Gemmatimonas phototrophica: one gene and its partners. The protein of the gene in region 1 interacts with the protein of each later gene in a pairwise test. Links are inferred from orthologs where the notes say so. Each region holds a gene or a part of one and is shown in the gene's direction. Other genes may lie near its edges.

The links.
Region 2: the proteins of rplL (region 1) and obgE interact in binary tests that used the Escherichia coli proteins (3 or more experiments, as listed by UniProt). The link is inferred for Gemmatimonas phototrophica from one-to-one orthologs.
Region 3: the proteins of rplL (region 1) and dnaE interact in binary tests that used the Escherichia coli proteins (3 or more experiments, as listed by UniProt). The link is inferred for Gemmatimonas phototrophica from one-to-one orthologs.

The regions. Positions count from the first base shown.
Region 1 is NZ_CP011454.1:1,220,388-1,223,283, forward strand. It holds rplL (50S ribosomal protein L7/L12), read left to right. Parts: upstream 1-1,206; coding sequence 1,207-1,587; downstream 1,588-2,896. Other genes in the region: rplA (50S ribosomal protein L1), read left to right, coding at 1-618; rplJ (50S ribosomal protein L10), read left to right, coding at 634-1,137; rpoB (DNA-directed RNA polymerase subunit beta), read left to right, coding at 1,768-2,896. UniProt on the Escherichia coli protein: The binding site for several of the GTPase factors involved in protein synthesis (IF-2, EF-Tu, EF-G and RF3). Is thus essential for accurate translation.
Region 2 is NZ_CP011454.1:2,348,833-2,355,779, reverse strand. The notes cover bases 2,175-5,145. They hold obgE (GTPase ObgE), read left to right. Parts: upstream 2,175-3,134; coding sequence 3,135-4,157; downstream 4,158-5,145. Other genes in these bases: hemW (radical SAM family heme chaperone HemW), read left to right, coding at 5,112-5,145; dprA (DNA-processing protein DprA), read left to right, coding at 4,138-5,043; GEMMAAP_RS09990 (carboxymuconolactone decarboxylase family protein), read left to right, coding at 2,420-3,106; GEMMAAP_RS09995 (asparaginase), read left to right, coding at 2,175-2,423. Outside these bases: rfaE1 (D-glycero-beta-D-manno-heptose-7-phosphate kinase), read right to left, coding at 1-269; GEMMAAP_RS10000 (DMT family transporter), read left to right, coding at 304-1,248; more of GEMMAAP_RS09995, read left to right, coding at 1,314-2,174; more of hemW, read left to right, coding at 5,146-6,221; heat-inducible transcriptional repressor HrcA, read left to right, coding at 6,232-6,947. UniProt on the Escherichia coli protein: An essential GTPase which binds GTP, GDP and possibly (p)ppGpp with moderate affinity, with high nucleotide exchange rates and a fairly low GTP hydrolysis rate.
Region 3 is NZ_CP011454.1:1,103,661-1,111,656, reverse strand. What follows is about bases 2,175-6,194. They hold dnaE (DNA polymerase III subunit alpha), read left to right. Parts: upstream 2,175-2,496; coding sequence 2,497-5,994; downstream 5,995-6,194. Other genes in these bases: GEMMAAP_RS04595 (acetyl-CoA carboxylase carboxyltransferase subunit alpha), read left to right, coding at 6,025-6,194; GEMMAAP_RS04605 (aminopeptidase), read right to left, coding at 2,175-2,489. Outside these bases: GEMMAAP_RS04610 (M16 family metallopeptidase), read left to right, coding at 1-1,299; more of GEMMAAP_RS04605, read right to left, coding at 1,410-2,174; more of GEMMAAP_RS04595, read left to right, coding at 6,195-6,993; GEMMAAP_RS04590 (PSP1 domain-containing protein), read left to right, coding at 7,072-7,996. UniProt on the Escherichia coli protein: DNA polymerase III is a complex, multichain enzyme responsible for most of the replicative synthesis in bacteria. This DNA polymerase also exhibits 3' to 5' exonuclease activity. The alpha chain is the DNA polymerase catalytic subunit.

The DNA.
Region 1 (2,896 bases):
CAGGCGATCGCGCTCGTGAAGGACATGGCATTCGCCAAGTTCGACGAGTCGGTGGAAGTCGCGATTCGTCTTGGCGTCGATCCCCGTCATGCCGACCAGGTGGTCCGTGGCACCGTCGTCCTCCCGGCTGGTACGGGTAAGACGATGCGCGTGCTCGTCATCTGCGCCGGTGCCAAGATTCAGGAAGCCCAGGATGCGGGCGCTGATTTCGTGGGCACGGAGTTCCTGGCCAAGATCAAGGAAGGCTGGCTCGATTTCGACGTCATGATTGCGACGCCGGACCAGATGGGACAGATCGGCCAGCTCGGCCGCGTCCTTGGTCCGCGTGGCCTGATGCCGAACCCGAAGGCCGGTACGGTCACGTTTGACGTGGCGAAGGCAGTCAAGGAATCGAAGGGCGGCAAGATCGAGTTCCGCGTTGACAAGGGGGGCAATGTGCACGCCCCGATCGGCAAGGTTTCGTTCACCCCCGACCAGCTCGAGTCCAACTTCACCGCGCTGATGGATACGATCGTTCGTTCGAAGCCGGCAGCGGCCAAGGGCGTGTACATCCGCAACGTCGCGATCTCGAGCTCCATGGGTCCTGGCGTCACCGTCGACACCACGCCGTTCCGGTAAGAGGGTAACGCAACCATGAAAGCCAAGCCGAAGGCCAAGAAGGCCGATAAGCAGATCCTGGTAGACAGCCTCAAGACGACGCTCAGCGGCGCGCAGGCGCTCTACTACACCGACTTCACGGGGCTGAACGTGAAGCGCATGACCGAACTCCGTCGCCGCCTGCGCAAGGCGGGGGTGGACTACGTCGTGATCAAGAACACGCTGGCGCTCCGGGCAGTCAACGAGAGCGGACTGGTTTCCCAGCGTCTGAAGGGCCCGACGGGGGTGGTGGTGGCGAAGGATGCCATCACGGCAGCGAAGGTCCTCTCCGACTTTGCGAAGGAGAACGACCAGAAGCCCGCTGTGAAGGGTGGTCTGTACGAGGGCAACGCGGTGGATGCGGAGATGGTCAAGAAGTTGGCCTCCCTGCCCACGCGTGAAGATGCGCTCTCGATCTTCGCCGGCTACCTCAACAGCATCCCGATGATGTTCGCCCTCGCCCTCGACGCCCGTAAGGCGCAGCTCGAAGGCTCCAACTGAGTTCCCCAGGCGTACGCCTGATTACACGCCCCAGGATCCCTGGGGGACATTCACGGAGAAAGTACCACCATGGCTAACACGATCAGCAAGGACGAGATCCTCGACGCGATCGGCGCGATGAGCGTCATCGAACTCGCCGACCTCATTGAGCAGTTCAAGACGAAGTTCAACGTCACGATCGCCGCGGTTGCGGCGGGCGGCGGCGCTGGGGCCGCTCCGGCGGCGGCAGTGGAAGAGCAGACCGAGTTCACCGTGATCCTCAAGGAAGCGGGCGCCAAGAAGATTCAGGTCATCAAGGTGGTGCGCGAGCTCACCGGCCTGGGCCTCAAGGAAGCCAAGGACCTCGTCGATGGCGCCCCCAAGGCGCTCAAGGAAAACGTGTCGAAGGACGAAGCCGCGCAGATCAAGGCCAAGCTCGAGGCCGAAGGCGCTGGCGTCGAGATCAAGTAAGGCCACGGCTTTCCAGCCACCGGTTTACGTCGACACCCCGTAGTTCCGTCGTTGTAACGCTCCTCCCCGGGGGCTTCGGTCATGTTTTGATGACTGAAGCCGTCGGGGACGGAGCGCTTTGCGCCCCCGGTCACCCCGGGATCGCGCGCCCCGCCAGAGGGTGAGCCCCTTAAGGATATGATGAACCAGATCTCGTTCGCGAAGCTCGAGACGGGCATGGATATGCCCCACCTGCTGGACATCCAGACGCGCGCCTTTGAGTCGCTGCTGCAACTGGATGCCGTGTCGCAGGAGCGCGAGGACGTCGGCCTCGAACGCGTCTTCAAAGACCTGTTCCCGATCACGGATGTCCACGAGAATTTCTCGTTGGAATTCGTACGGTACAGCCTCGGTGAACCGAAATATTCGGTCGCCGAATGCATTGAGCGCGACATGACCTATTCCGCGCCGCTCAAGGCCACCCTCCAACTGGTCATCTTCGAGGATACCGGCGACGGCAAGCGTCCCCGGAACATCATCGAAAAAGAAGTCTATTTGGGCGAACTGCCGCTGCTCACCGAGCTCGGCACCTTCGTCATCAACGGTGCTGAGCGCGTCATCGTGTCGCAGCTCCACCGTTCGCCAGGCGTGGTGTTCGAAGAGAGCACGCACCCCAATGGCCAACGCCTCCTGTCGTCGCGGATCATTCCGTTCCGCGGGTCGTGGGTCGAGTTCACCGTGGACATCCACGATGTGATCTACGTCCACATCGACAAGAAGAAGAAATTCCCGGCCACCGCGCTCCTGCGCGCCTTTGGCTACGGGGAAAACCGCGACATCCTGCGGTTGTTCTTCGCCGAACGCGATCTCGACCTCCTCAAGAAGCGCGAAACCCGCAACGACATCCGTGAAATCCTCGGCGCCATTATCGCCGAAGACATCACGCTGCAGGGCGAAATCACGCCTGAGGATGCGCCCAAGGCCAAGACCAAGAAGGCCAAGGCCGAGCGCGAGCGCTCCGAGTCGGAACTGCTCGTGCGCGAAGGCGATGAGCTGACCGAAGAGGTGCTCAACCGCCTCGTCCGTCAGGGCATCAAGACCATCAAGGTCTTCGCCTCGTACACGCAGATCGACCTGCGCGACGAACAGGACGCCATCGATCGTGGCGAGCGCGAAGTGCGCCGTACGCTCGCCCGCGATGTCATCGATGCCGACACCGGCGAAGTCGTGGCCGAAAAGGACACGACGCTCACCGACGCCGTCATCAAGCGCATCCGCAAGGCCGACATCGTCAAGGTGTTCGTGTTCGTGGCCTCCGGCCGCGCCGAGT
Region 2 (6,947 bases), 1.1 Mb from region 1 along the record:
GTTGAACCGGCCGCGTCATGGCCGACCACTGCCACCAGATCGCAGCCGGCGCCAAGGGCCGCGACGTTCTGCGCCACGTTGGCCGCCCCGCCCAGTGCCAGTTTACGATCGCGGACGCGAACGACGGGCACCGGCGCTTCCGGCGAGATACGGTCCACATCGCCGCGGAGGTACACGTCGAGCATGGCATCGCCCACGATGACCACATGCTGATCGCGTGCGGCCGTCAGAAGCGCCTCGAGCCGGGCGCGAGTGATGATTGGCGTCATGCGCTAAAGCTAAACAATCAGTAGCTTGATCGTGATGACATCCCCCGACGCCGTTCCCGCCGCTCGCGCACGGACATCGCCCCTGCTGGTGCTGGCGGTGTCGGTCGTGGGTATTTCGTTCGCCGCTCCGCTGATTCGCCTGTCCGCCGCTGATCCTCTCGTCATTGCGACGTGGCGGCTCGGTTTCTCGATGATCATCGTGGCGGCGGCCCTGGCGGTCGGTGGCGGGTGGCGGGAGTGGCGCAGCCTTGATCGTCGCGAGTATCTGTTTGCGCTCGGGGCCGGTGTCATGCTGGCCATTCACTTCTGGTCATGGAACGCGTCGCTCCGCTATACGACGGTGGCCGCGTCCGTGTCGCTGGTAAATCTGCAGCCGGTCATCATTGCCATCGTGAGTGTGCTGTGGCTCCATGAGTCGCCGTCACGTGGGCAATGGCTGGGCATCGTGTTGGCGGTTGTGGGAGCCTTGGTGGTTGGCGTGGCCGATGTCCCGGGAGGAGTGGCTGCCATTGGGCCGGCGTTACTGGGGACTGGCGGTAGCGGCAGCTCCCGAGCCTTGTTTGGCAATGCCCTGGCGTTGTTGGGTGGGGTAAGCGCCGCAGGCTATTACCTGATCGGTCGCCGTATCCGGCAGCATCTGGGATTATGGCCCTACGTGGCGCTCGTCTACGGTGCCGCGTTCGTCGTCTGTCTCGTGCTCACGCAGCTCGCGGGCAAGCCCCTCACACCTCAGCCGCCACGTGAAATGGCCATTTTCGCCGGGCTGGCGCTGGGTCCCATGTTGCTGGGGCACACCGGGATGATCTGGGCGTTGGGCCACCTGCCAGCCTTTATCGTGAACCTCACCACTCTGGGGGAGCCCATTGGCGCGACCCTCCTGGCGGCCCTGCTGCCAGGAATTGCCGAGGTCCCAGGGTGGGGCACGATCGTCGGCGGGGCCCTGGTGCTGACCGGCGTGGTGCTGGCGGCACGGAAATAGGCCGCGCCCCGGGTTTTTGACCGCCGGGAAGCCGGTGACTGGCTCGGCCGGGTTATCTTTTGCGGGTGTGGATTCCTGACTCTTTCGCCAAGCCGACGAGCGGTGCCAACCTGCCCGCTGCGCACCATGTGGGCAATGGGTTCGGCCCGCCTTCCCAGACGCGCAGCCTCGACGTGGTGGTCTCACGTGGGGGGACGGTCGAGTCGCTGCATCGCGTGCACGCCGCGGTCGTGTCCGCCGATGGCGTGCTGTTGGATGCCGCTCGCGACCCCGAGCTGCAAGTGTGGTGGCGCTCGTGCGCCAAACCATTTCAGGTCATGCCGCTGCTGCGGAGCGGCGGTTTTGAGTCCCTCGGGTGGGGAGTGGAAGAGCTCGCTTTGGCCTGCGCGTCGCACGGCGGTGAGCCGGAGCATGTGGAGGTGGCCACGCGCATGCTCGCACGGCTTGGCCTCGAGGAAGGCGATCTCGCCTGTGGCCCGCACGAGCCACTGGCCAGTCGTGGCGCCCGCCTGGCCCGGGAGACCGGGCAACGTCTCACCCGTCTGCACAACAACTGCTCGGGGAAGCATGCGGCGATGCTGGCGCGTGCGGCGCAAACGGGAGCGTCTACGGTAGGGTACGAACGTCCCATGCATGCGGTACAGCAGGACTGCCTGTCGGCCGTGGCGCAATGGAGTGGGGTGGATCCGACCGCCATCGGTGTTGGAGTCGATGGCTGTGGCGTCTCCGTGTTCTCTCTCCCGCTGGCCAACATGGCGCTGTCGTACGCGCGGCTGGTCCGCGCTGCCGCGGAGGGAGATGCCGCCAGTCGCCGCGTCGTGAGCGCCATGACGGCGCATCCGTTTCTGGTCGGTGGGACCGATCGGTTCGACACCGTGCTGATGGAAGCGTGCGGTGGGAATGTGCTTTGCAAAATTGGCGCGGAAGGCGTGCACACGTTTGCGATCGTCGATCGGGGAATCGGCTTTGCGCTCAAAGTGGAGGACGGCGCCCCCCGTGCGCAGTATCCCGCGGTGTTGGCACTGCTGGCCGCCTACGACGCGCTCCCGTCGCCATTGCCTGACGCCCTGCGAGAACACATGCAGCGAGCGGTGCGCAATACGCGGGGCGAGCCGGTGGGCGTCGTGCGGGTTGGCCGTGCCGATGTCGGCGATCGGATGGAATTTCCGGCATGAGTGACCACGTGCGTTCGCAGGAACCAACGGCCGACGAATCGATGACAGTACCGACGGCGCCTGACGCTATTCTGTCATCGTTGGATGTGGAGACGGCTGCGTTGGTCTATCTCGCTGCGGTGCTGGCGGGCGGCAGTGAGGCGCAGATGCGCGCCGCGCTGACCGATGCCGCTGGCACAGTGCGGACCGTCTGGGTGGAAGAGGTCATCCTGCAGACGTATCTCTTTGCCGGTTTTCCTCGGGCCCTCAACTCCGCGCGTGAATGGCGCCGTATCAGTGGGTCGAAGGCACCGGCACAGGATGCGTTCGGAGTGGACGACCCGCAGGAGCGGCAGGCAAAGGGCGAAGCCACGTGTGCCACCGTATACGGACGGTTCTACGATCGGCTCCGTGTGAATATTCACGATCTGCACCCGGCGCTCGACCGCTGGATGGTGGAAGAAGGGTACGGAAAGGTGTTGTCCCGGGCGCCGCTGGATCTGGCCCGGCGGGAGTTGTGTGTGGTGGCCGCCTGTGCCATTGCCAAGCAGGATCGTCAGCTGCATTCCCATTTGCACGGGGCGTTACACGCGGGGGCGTCGGAAAGGACGGTCACCGCCGCGTTGGACGTCGTCGCGCCCCTCCTCGATGCCGATGATGTTCGTCGCTATCAGGGGCTCTGGGCGCGCGTGCTCGGGAAGTGAATTTCTTCAAGAGAGTCTAGAGCGTCTTATGTTCGTCGATCGCGTACTCGTAAAAGTAGAAGCCGGCACCGGTGGCTCCGGCCAGACCTCGTTCCGCCGCGAAAAGTATGTGGCCATGGGCGGGCCGGATGGTGGCGACGGTGGGCGCGGCGGCGACGTTATCGTGCAAGCCGACCGCAACCTCACCACGTTGCTCGATTACACCTATCGGGATGCGTGGAAGGCGGAGCGCGGACAGCACGGAGAAGGCTCGAACCGGACCGGTCGTTCCGGCGAAGACATCGTCATGCCTGTGCCTCCGGGCACGATCATCCGTGACGCCGATTCCGGTGAACTGGTTGGCGAAGTCATGGAGCACGGCGATCTGCTCACCGTCGCCAAGGGCGGTCGTGGTGGCAAAGGCAATGCGTTCTTCGTGACCGCCACCCACCAGGCGCCTCGCGAATGGCAGCCCGGGGAAGACGGGCAGGTTCGCAAGCTGGAGTTTGAACTCAAGCTCATTGCCGATGTCGGACTCGTCGGCCAGCCAAACGCGGGGAAGAGCACCTTGCTGTCGGTGATTTCCGCCGCGCGCCCGAAGATCGGCGACTATCCGTTCACCACCCTGTCACCAAACCTCGGCGTGGTGCCGCTCAGCGACCACCGCTCGTTCGTGGTCGCCGATATTCCCGGCATCATTGAAGGCGCCCACGAAGGAAAGGGGCTCGGGTTGCAGTTCCTGCGGCACATTGAACGCACCCGCCTGCTTGCGTTCCTCATCCCCATTGATGCCCTCGACTGGCAAGCGGAATTCGATCAGCTGCGCCACGAAATTGCCGCGTACTCTGACGAACTGGCGAAGAAGCCGTTCTGCGTGGTGTTCTCCAAGCTCGACTTGCTGGGCGAGCACTATATCCCGGAAATCGACGCCAAGGGTGCCTTCGCGATGTATGCCATCAGCGGTGCGGGACGCATGGGGCTCGATACCATGCTGGACGGCTGGTGGCGCCAGATTCTGGCCATGCGTGCCGAAGCGCTGAAGCCGGAGCAGGATGCCCAGCTTCTCCCCTGATTACGACCACGCGGGCGCCGGTTCCAGCGACGCGCGCTGCCTCACGCCCGACGACCAGGGGTATCCCGCGCGATTACGTGACCTCGCGCAGGCACCACGCCAGTTATGGGTACGCGGTACCATGGCCATCGGGGAGCCACCGGCGGTGGCCATTGTCGGTACGCGGCTTGCCACTGGCTACGGCTTGCGGGTGGCGAAGGCAATCAGCACCGCGTGCGCCCGCGCCGGCGTCTGCGTGGTGAGCGGACTGGCCCGCGGGATTGATGCGGCGGCGCATGAGGCCGCCCTCGATGCCCACGGGCGGACGGTTGCTGTCCTCGGCACCGGTATCGATCAGTACTACCCGCGTGCTCATCGCACCCTGCAGGAACGCATTGCCCGCGATGGTCTCGTGATGAGTGAACTGGGCCCGGGGGACACCGGGCACGGGGGCTCGTTCCCGCTGCGAAACCGGCTGATTGCCGCATTAGCCGACATCACCGTGGTGGTAGAGGCGCCCGAGAGCAGTGGTGCCTTGAATACGGCGCGCTACGCGCAAGAGCTTGGCCGTACGCTGGCGGTAGTGCCGCACCCCATCGACTCGCCAAACGGACGGGGGAGCAACGCGCTCCTCAAGCTCCACCATGCAGAACCGGTGTGTCAGCCAGACGATGTGCTCGCTCTCTTGCGCATGTCCGCGTCTCCGTCGGTTGGCATTTGCCTGGAAGGGGATGCGGCCCTGTGCTGGGACGCCTTGCAGCATGGCGTCACCGACGTGAACGCCATGGCACGCCACACCGCATTGTCGCCTCGTCAGATCTCGTCCATTCTGGCGTTACTCGAAATTGATGGGCTGGTGACCTTCGATGCGGCCGGACAGCCGCGCCCCGCTGTTGGACTCGGATGAACGCGGACTCCAGGAAACCACTCCGCGTACCGTTGCAGGCGTTGTCGTCCCGCTACGAACATTTGTATGTGCACGTCCCGTTTTGTGCGCGCCGGTGCAGCTATTGCGATTTCTCGATCGCCGTCCGGCGACAGGTGCCATGGCGGGAATACGCGGCCGCCATTCATCGCGAGTGTAGCATCCGCCAGGTGCAGGACGTGACCGGACCGTTGAGCACCTTGTATTTCGGCGGTGGGACACCGTCGCGTCTGGGCCCGGATGGCGTGCAGGCGATGCTGGATGCGCTGCGTCAACACGTTATGCTCGCGGATAACGCCGAAGTCACACTGGAAGCCAATCCCGAAGACATTACCCCTTCGGCGGTTGAGGCGTGGCGCGAGGCTGGCATCAATCGCTTGAGTATCGGTGTGCAGAGTTTTGATGACCTGGTGTTGTCGTGGATGCACCGGGTACACGATGCGGCGGGTGCTGAGCGGGCCATCGCTGCCGCGCGTGCCGGCGGCATTGACGCGTTCTCCCTCGATCTCATTTTTGCCACACCGGATCGACTGGCGCGTCAGTGGAACGTGGATCTTGAGCGGGTGATTGCTCTCCAGCCGGATCATGTTTCACTCTACGGCCTGACCGTGGAACCGCACACGCCTCTCGGGCGGTGGCATGCGCGTGGGCAGGAATCCGAAGCCTCCGAGGAGCGGTACGAACGGGAGTTCCTGGCCGCCCATGAGCGGTTACAGGCGGCGGGGTTCGAGCACTACGAAGTGTCAAATTTTGCGCGTCCGGGACGACGCGCCCGGCACAACAGCGCCTACTGGCGCGGCGTTCCGTACCTTGGACTGGGGCCGTCAGCGCACGGCTACGATGGCGTAGCGCGGCGCTGGAACGTGGAGGCATACGCCGCCTGGGATCGCGCCGTGCGTGACTTGCAGGATCCGGTGGGCGGTGAGGAAGTGCTGACCGACGAGAACCGGATCGCCGAGGGAGTGTATCTTGGACTGCGGACCCATGACGGGCTTTTCGTGAGCGAGTGTGAACTGGCGCACATGGCCGAGTGGGAACGGGCCGGGTGGATCACCGTCCACCGCGACGCCGATGCACGCCGGGTTGTGTGTACGGCACAGGGGTGGATGCGGCTTGATGCACTGGCCGCAGACTTGACAGCGTTTCGCAGCGGTTCGTAGGCTACCACTCATGGGACGCGACATGGTGCACGGCGGAGAGCTCTCCGAGCGGGAGCGGCAGGTACTGGAGGCGGTGATTCACAGCTATGTCGCAACGGCGGAACCCGCCGGCTCGCGCACGCTGTCTCGTCGCTTCGGCCTCGGCATCTCGCCCGCCACGATTCGAAACACCATGAGTGATCTCGAAGAAAAGGGATTTCTCTTCCATCCGCACACCTCCGCAGGGCGCATCCCTACCGATAAGGCGTACCGGACGTATGTCGATTCACTGATCCGGGTCGATCCCCTTTCGGGCGAGGATCGCCGTCGCCTGGAGGCCGACATTCAGGGCGGGGGCTCGGCCATCGAAACCATTTTGCGGCGGGCCGCGCAGTCGCTGGGGGTGCTTACCCAGGAGCTGGGGGTTGCGCTTGGCCCCCGCCTCGACCGCGCCACGTTGCGGCAGGTGGAGCTGGTTCGTGTCTCGTCCGATCGGCTGCTCATGGTGCTCAGTCTCAGCGGCGGCGCCGTCCGTACGATTTTTGTGGAAGTGCCCGGGATCATTGCCGACGAAGCGTTGATTGGGGTGACCATTGTCCTGAACGAGCGGCTGGCCGGGCTGACGCTCGATCAGGTGCGCACCTCGTTGGCATCGCGCCTGCGCGATGTTGCCACCACGCCGGAAGCGGCGGAGCTGCTGAACATCTTTGTGCAGGAAGGGGAGCAGGTGTTTGGACGGGCGGCGAC
Region 3 (7,996 bases), 110 kb from region 1 along the record:
ACGACCCCGTCCGCCGGCAAGGTGGTGAAGGAAGCGCGTATTGCCGCGCAGAACATCACCGACTGGACGCTATCGAATGGTGTGCGGGTGCTCATCAAACCCACCGACTTCAACGCCGACCAGATTCTCATGTCGTCGTTCAGTCCAGGAGGCGCGAGCCTCGTGGCCGACAAGGATGCCTTCAAGACGTCGCTGGCTCCGTCCATCATTGCCGCCGGTGGCGTGGGCAGCTTCTCCACGATTGATCTGCGCAAGAAGCTCACTGGCAAAGTGGCCTCGGCCACTCCGTCCATCAGTGATCTGAGCGAAGGCATGTCCGGTGCGGCATCGCCGAAGGATCTCGAAACACTGATGCAGCTCATCTACCTGCGCTTCACCGCCCCGCGCGCCGACAGCACGGTATTCAAGGCGCAGCTGCAGCAGTTCGAGCAGTTCCTGAAGAACAAGGACGCCAACCCCATGGCGGTGTTCAGCGACACCATTCAGCAGACGCTGGCCGGTGGGCACCCACGCGCCCGTCCGCTCTCCATGGAGATGCTCAAGGAACTGGACATCAACGAACTGCTTACGATCTACAAGGATCGGTTCAGCGATGCCGGTGACTTTACCTTCTTCTTCGTAGGCAACGTTGACCTTGCCACCTTCAAGCCGCTGGTGGAGCAGTGGCTGGGCGCGCTCCCCACTGCGGGACGCAAGGAAACGCCGCGTGATGTGGGTCCCACGCAGTTTGCCGGAGTGATCGACAAGGCCGTGAAGAAGGGGATCGCTCCGCAGAGCCAGTCCATTGTGCTCATGGCCGGCTCGGCACCCTGGAATCGCGAGGATTCGTATGTGTTGTCGTCGCTTGGCGAACTGTTGCAGATGCGCCTGCTCGATCGCCTGCGGGAATCGTTGGGAGGGACGTATTCGGTGAGCGTCACCTCGGCGTTCTCCCGTCGCCTGCGGCAGGAGTGGCAGGTGGCCATTCAATACGGATCGGCGCCGGATAAGGCCGACACCATGTTTGCCGCCGTGCGCGACGAAATGCAGAAGCTGCGCACCACGCCCCCCACCGCCGCCGAGCTGGAGCGGGTGAAGGAGCAGCAGCGCCGCGAATTTGAAGTGTCGCAGAAGCAGAACGGCTACTGGCTGAACACCATGCGCACCCGGGTGGAAAACGGCGACCCGCTCGACACCATGGGTGACTATCTCACCCTCATCAACGGGCTGACCGTGGAGAAGCTCTCGGCCGCCGCGCAGAAGTTCCTGGTCGAGTCCAATCGGGCACGGTTTGTGTTGCTGCCGGAGACGTCGAAGTAATCCTGGCTCCTGGAACCGATGGCACGAAGGCATCCAAGGCATCCGAGGCATCCAAGAAGATCAGTAAACTTGGATGCTTCGGATGCCTTGGATGCCTTCGTGCCATCGGTTCACCGCCCCCCGGCTAATCGCACCGAATCTTTGTGCGCCGCAATGACCCGCCGAATGGCTTCCTTGATGTCACCACCGGCCGCGGCGTAGACCGAGTCGAAGCGATCGAGGCGCTCCGCATAGACACGGCGCGACAGCAGCACGGCGTTATTGAGCGGCACACGCTCCACCCAGCCGGCCGGGTAGCCTTTGAGCTGCGGGCCTACGGTGTCCACGAGTCGGCGGCGTGCGCGGGCGTACACGGTATCGCGTGAGGCGATGCGCAGGGCCTTCGCCGAATCGGGAAGCGTGGCGAAGACACTGTCAATTTCTTTGGCCGTGCGCTCCCAGAACGCGCCCAGTACCAGATCGTCCTGCCAGTCATCCTGCGCCCGCTTGAGCAACGTGCTGTCGCCCTTGGCGCGGAAGAAGTGCTCGGCGCCTCGCCCGCCCACAAACGTGGCGAAGGATTCGTTGAACGACACCTGCCCTTTGGCAAAGAACGTCGTGTGCAGCAGTTCGTGCAGTACGGTGTTCACCAGCGTGACGCTGTCGGCCTTGACGGTGGTGCTCACCAGCGGGTCGTTGAACCAGCCCAACGTGCTGAAAGCGCTGGAGGGCCCCACGGTGACATCGAAACCCTCGTTGCGCAGTTGCTCCGCGGTGCGTTGGGCCTGGGCGAAGTCGAAGAACCCCTTGTACGGAAAGCTTCCCACCACGGGGAACCACCACGTTTTGCGCGCCAGCCGGTCGCGATAGGCGGCCGAGACCACCAGCACGAGCGTATCCCGGTCAAGCTGGGAGAAGGTGGTGAAGCTCTCTTCAGCATCGAGGCGCAGCGAATCGACGGCAAACTGCCGGGCCTCGAGCACCAGAGCCAGTTTGGCGCGCAGCGCAGGTTCAGTGCTCTCGCGGGCTACGAGTTTCGGAATGGGCTGCCGTCGGGCGAGGATGCGCGCTTCTTCATACGCCGCCCGGGAGATGTAGCATCCCATGGGGGTGACGCCAAGGAAGAGCACCACCGCGGCGGCGGCGACGGTACCAAGTGGTTTGAGCAGCCGGCGCAAGATCTGCCACGGCCTACCGTGCTGAGGTATCATTTGAGGTATGTCGTTTGTTCACCTGCACTGCCACTCCGAATATTCGCTCCTTGACGGCGCGAACCGTATCGAGGATCTGATCAAGCGCGCCCAGCATTACGAAATGCCGGGGCTCGCGATCACCGATCACGGTAACATGCACGCCGCCTGGGAGTTCCAGGAGAAGGCGAAAAAGGCGGGTGTGAAGCCCATCCTTGGCATGGAAGCCTACGTGGCGCCGGGTGACCGCAAGCAGCGCGGGCGCCCTGCCCCCGGGGTGAAGCCGTATTACCACCTCGTACTGCTTGCCCGCGATCTGGTGGGCTACAAGAATCTGGTCAAGCTGACGTCGCTGGCCTATACCGAAGGCTTCTACACCAAGCCGCGTATTGATCGCGAGTTGCTGGCGAAGTACTCCGAAGGGCTCATTGTGTCGTCCGCCTGTTTGGCCGGAGAAGTGGCCGGGCACCTGATGGACGACCGCATGGAGGAAGCGCGGAAGGCGGCCGAGTGGTATGCGGATGTGTTCAAGGACCGCTACTACCTGGAAGTGCAGGCGCACACCAGCGAAGGACAGGCACGTCTCAACGCGAAGATCCTGGGGCTGGCGGACGATCTGAGCCTGCCGGTCATTGCCACCAACGATGCGCACTTCCTCAAGCATGAGGACCACGACGCGCACGATGTGCTGCTGTGCATTGGCCTCGGGAAGGACCGGAACGACAAGGAGCGGATGCAGTACGACGACGGGCTCTACTTCAAGAGTCCCGACGAAATCCGTCCCTTCTTTCCCGGTCGCGAGGATGTGCTCACGAACACGCTGGCCATTGCCGACAGCGTGGACGTGCAGTTTGCCAAGAAGTATTACGTGCCGTCGTTCCCGCTGCCCGAGGGTGTGGCCACCGAGAACGACCTGCTGGTGCAGTTGGCCACGGATGGCGCCAAGGAGCGGTATGGCAGTCCGCTGCCGGCCAACGTGCAGGAACGGCTGGATTACGAGTTGGGCGTCATTACGAAGACCGGCTACGCCGGCTACTTCCTGATTACGGCCGACTTCATCAAGGCGGCGCGCGATCGTGGCATTCCAGTGGGTCCGGGGCGCGGATCAGCGGCCGGTTCGCTGGTGGCCTACGCCACGCGCATTACCGATGTATGTCCGCTGGAGTTCGACCTGCTGTTCGAGCGCTTCCTCAATCCGGAGCGCGTGTCCATGCCCGACGTGGACGTGGACTTCTGTTTCGAACGACGCGGCGAAGTCATTGAGTATGTGCGACAGAAGTACGGGAAGGACAGCGTAGGGCAGATCGTCACCTTCGGGACGATGAAGTCGCGCGCGGCGGTCAAGGACGTGGGGCGCACGCTTGGCTTTTCACCGGCGGAGACCGACGCGCTGGCGAAGCTCATTCCCAACGCCCCGAACAATTCGCTCACGGTAGCGGAAGCCGTTACGCAGGTGCCGGAAGTCAAGCAGCTCTATCAGGATGAGCGCTACCGGCAGCTGCTCGACTTTGCCATCAAGCTCGAAGGGTTGTCCCGTCATACGGGCGTGCACGCGGCCGGCGTGGTGATTGCACCAGGCCCGCTGGATGAGTTTGTGCCCATCTGCACGCAGGCGTCGAAGGGATCCGGCGGTGACGGCGACGAGCGGGTGATCGTGACCCAGTACGACATGACGGCGCTGGAGAAGGCCGGCATGCTCAAGATGGACTTTCTGGGGCTGACGACGCTCACCGTGATCACCGACACGATCAAGGCGATCAAGCAGCGCACAGGGGTGGAAGTCACGCTCGAGGAGCGCGGCTTCACTGACGAAAAAACGTATCAGGTGTTGCGGGCCGGGCGGACCGGCGGCGTCTTCCAGTTTGAATCACCGCTCGCGACCGACGTGCTCAAGCGCATGCGCTGCGACCGGTTTGACGACCTCGTTGCCTCCAACGCGCTGTTGCGACCAGGGCCGCTCGACGCCGGTATGCACAATGTGTACATCCGGCGAAAGCGGGGCGAAGAGCCCACGGTGTACGCGCTCCCCGAGCTGGAGCCCATTCTTTCCAATACGTACGGCGTCATCACGTATCAGGAACAGGTGATGCGTATTGCTCAGGTGCTGGCGGGCATTTCGCTGGCAGAAGCCGACGTCTTGCGAAAGGCCGTGGGCAAGAAGGATGCGGAGCTCATCAAGAAGGAGCTCGGCAAGTTTTCCGAGAAGGCGATCGCGAAGGGCTACGACCCCAAGATCATTGAGGAGTTGGCCGGACAGATTGAGACGTTCGGACGGTATGGCTTCAACAAGAGTCATTCCGTTGCCTACTCCGTCGTCGCGTACCACACCGCCTTCCTCAAGACGCATCACCCCGCCGAGTTCATGGCGGCCCTGTTGTCGTCGAACATCGGGAAGACCGAAGAAGTCATCAAGTACATTGCCGAAGCGCGCGAAATGGGGCTGGACGTACTGGCCCCGGACGTGAACGAATCGGGATGGCGCTTCACGGTGGTGGCGGACAAGCGCATTCGTTTTGGCCTGGGAGCAATCCGCAATGTGGGGCGCGGCGCCATCGATTCCCTGCTGGCGGCGCGTGAGGACGGGCCCTTCACCAGTTTGTACGACCTCTGTTCGCGGGTGGACCTGCGTCTGTGCAACAAGCGGGTCTTTGAAGCGCTCATTGCTGCCGGCGCCTGCGATGGGCTGGGTGGGCATCGGGCGCAGCTCATTGCGGCGTTGGATGCCGCCATCTCCGAGGCCGCGCTGCAGCAGGAAGAGGCGGAGAAGGGGCAAGGTTCTCTGTTTGGAGATCTGCTGGGCGGCGGGCCGGACGCCAGCGACACGCCCAGGAAATCAGGGGCTCCCACCCTGCCCAATATCCCCACCTGGACGGAAAGCGAGCGCCTGCAGCGCGAAAAGGAGCTGCTGGGCTTCTACATTTCGGGACATCCGCTCGAGAAATACCGAACAGAGTGCGAACTCTTTGCCACGCACACCGTGGCGCAGCTGGGAACGTGGGTCCCGGAGGCGGTCATGATCGGGGTGGTGGTGACCAGTATCAAAAAACAGATCTCGAAGCGGTCGGGGAATGAGTTTGCCCGGTTGACAGTCGAGGATTTTTCCGGATCTTCCGAGGTGCTGGTCTTTCCGGAGGCCTGGGGGGTGATCGCGGAGCGGGTGCGTCCGGACATTCCCCTCCTGCTTAAGGGCGGGTACTCCAAGAAGGACCAGGGTGTCGAAAACGCCACATTCATCGTGGAAGGTGTGACGCGCTTCGAGGAAGTGCGCGCCAACGGTGAAGTGGCCGTGGCGATCGATCTGGCCCCCGGGCTGGATCTTCCCGCTGCAATCATGGACGACGTTCGGGCGAAGGTGGAAGCCAATGAAGGATCGGCCCCGCTGGAGCTCCGCTGGTGCGACGCGAATGGCCGATCGGTGCGATTCCGATCCAAATCGCTGACCGTCACGGCGTCTGCCGCAATTCTTTCCGACCTTCGCGCGCTGCTTGGCGCCGACCGGGTGCGTCTTGTGCGCACCGGTGGCTGACGGGCATCACGTGATCTTTCCAGGATAGCCATGGCTGCTGCCCCGGTTCTCGAGTTCGAGCGCCCCATTGCGGAACTCGAAAAACAGATCGAGGAGCTCAAGCGACTCGCCTCCGAACAGTCGATCGATGTGTCGCGCGAAATCGCGCCACTGCAGTCGAAACTGGCCGAGGTGCGTGTTCAGGTGTATCAGAACCTCACGCCGTTGCAACGGGTGCAGGTGGCGCGTCTGTCGCGTCGCCCGTTCACGTCCGATTACCTCAAGCACGTCTTTACCGACTTCATTGAGCTGCACGGCGATCGGCTGTTCCGTGAGGATGCCGCGATCATGGCCGGGTGGGCCCGCCTCGACGGCGAAACGGTCATGGTGATTGGCCACGAGCGCGGCCGCGACACCAAGGAAAATCTCAAGCGCAACTTCGGCATGCCGCATCCGGAGGGGTACCGCAAGGCGCTCCGCCTCATGAAGCTGGCCGAGAAGTTTCAGGTGCCGGTCATCACGTTCATCGATACGCCCGGCGCGTGGCCTGGTCTTGGCGCCGAAGAGCGCGGCCAGAGTGAAGCCATTGCCCGCAACCTGTTGGAGATGAGCAATCTGCAGGTCCCCATTGTGGCCACGGTCATTGGGGAAGGTGGCTCAGGTGGTGCACTGGCTCTTGGTGTAGCCGACCGCGTCCTCATGCTGGAGAATTCGGTGTATTCCACGATTTCCGTGGAAGGATGTGCCGCGATTCTCTGGAAGGATGGCAAGAGTCCGGAGATGCGCGAAAAGGCCGCGACAGCGCTGCGCATTACCGCCAACGATTTGCTCGAACTGCGCATCATCGACGAAATCGTGAAGGAACCGGCCGGTGGGGCACACGCCGATCATGTGGCCACGGCCAGATCGCTGCGCGACAGCCTGATGCGCAACATTGAGGAGCTGCGACGCCTCAAGCCGGACAAGCTCGTGCGACGTCGTCGGGAGAAGTTTCTGCGCATGGGTCAGTTTACCGAATAGGCGTTGGTGGTTGTGGGACACCTCATTGAAGTCGCATTCCGGGGGAACCGGAAAGAGTTTTTTTCGTGGGACGGCGAGGTGCCGCCCCCGCTTCGCGCGGCCGTCATTGTCGAGGCGGATCGCGGCGAAGACTTCGGGCGCGTGCACAGTACCGGTGAACTGGCGGCGGTACGTTGCAACGGGTGCGCCCATGGCTGCGGCACGGCGCCGCCACCGCGGAAGGCGCTGCGTCTCGCCACCAAGGCCGACGAACAGCTGGAGCGCGTCCTCACGGAAGAGAATGAGCTGGCGCGCCGCGCGTCCATGGAGCGGGTAAAGGCCAACGGCCTGGTCATGAAGCTCACCGATGCGGAATGGCAGTGGGACCGTCGAAAGCTCACGATTTTCTTCACCGCCGAAAAACGGGTGGATTTTCGTGGTCTGGTGCGTGACCTCGCGGCGCAATTCAAGACGCGCATTGAGCTCAAGCAGATCGGCGTCCGCGACGAAGCCAAACGGCTCTCCGGCATTGGACGGTGTGGTCGCGAATATTGCTCGGCATCGTGGCTGCCAGACCTGCGCCCGGTGAATCTTGGCGTGGCCAAAGACCAGAAGCTGTCACTCAATCCGCAGCAGATTTCCGGCGCGTGCGGGCGACTCATGTGCTGCCTGCGCTACGAGCACGAGTTCTACGTGCAGAGCCGCCGGAAATTCCCCAAGGAAGGGAAGATTCTGGTCACGTCGCGCGGCGAGGAGAAGGTGGTGTCATGCGACATCTTTCATGAGCGCGTCACGCTGCGCAGCGTGGAAGGGGACACCCGGATCATTCCACTGGCTGAACTCAAATCGGAAGTCGGTGGCGAAGCATCGGCCGTGCTGGTGGAATCGGCCAGCGATACGGCGCACGAGGGTGCCGCCGCCTCCGACCCGATGATGGACACCGGTACCATCTCCATGCTCGACACGGCGGAGTACGAGGCCGTGTCCATGATGGATCTGCTGCCGCCGCGCCCCATGTCCGCCC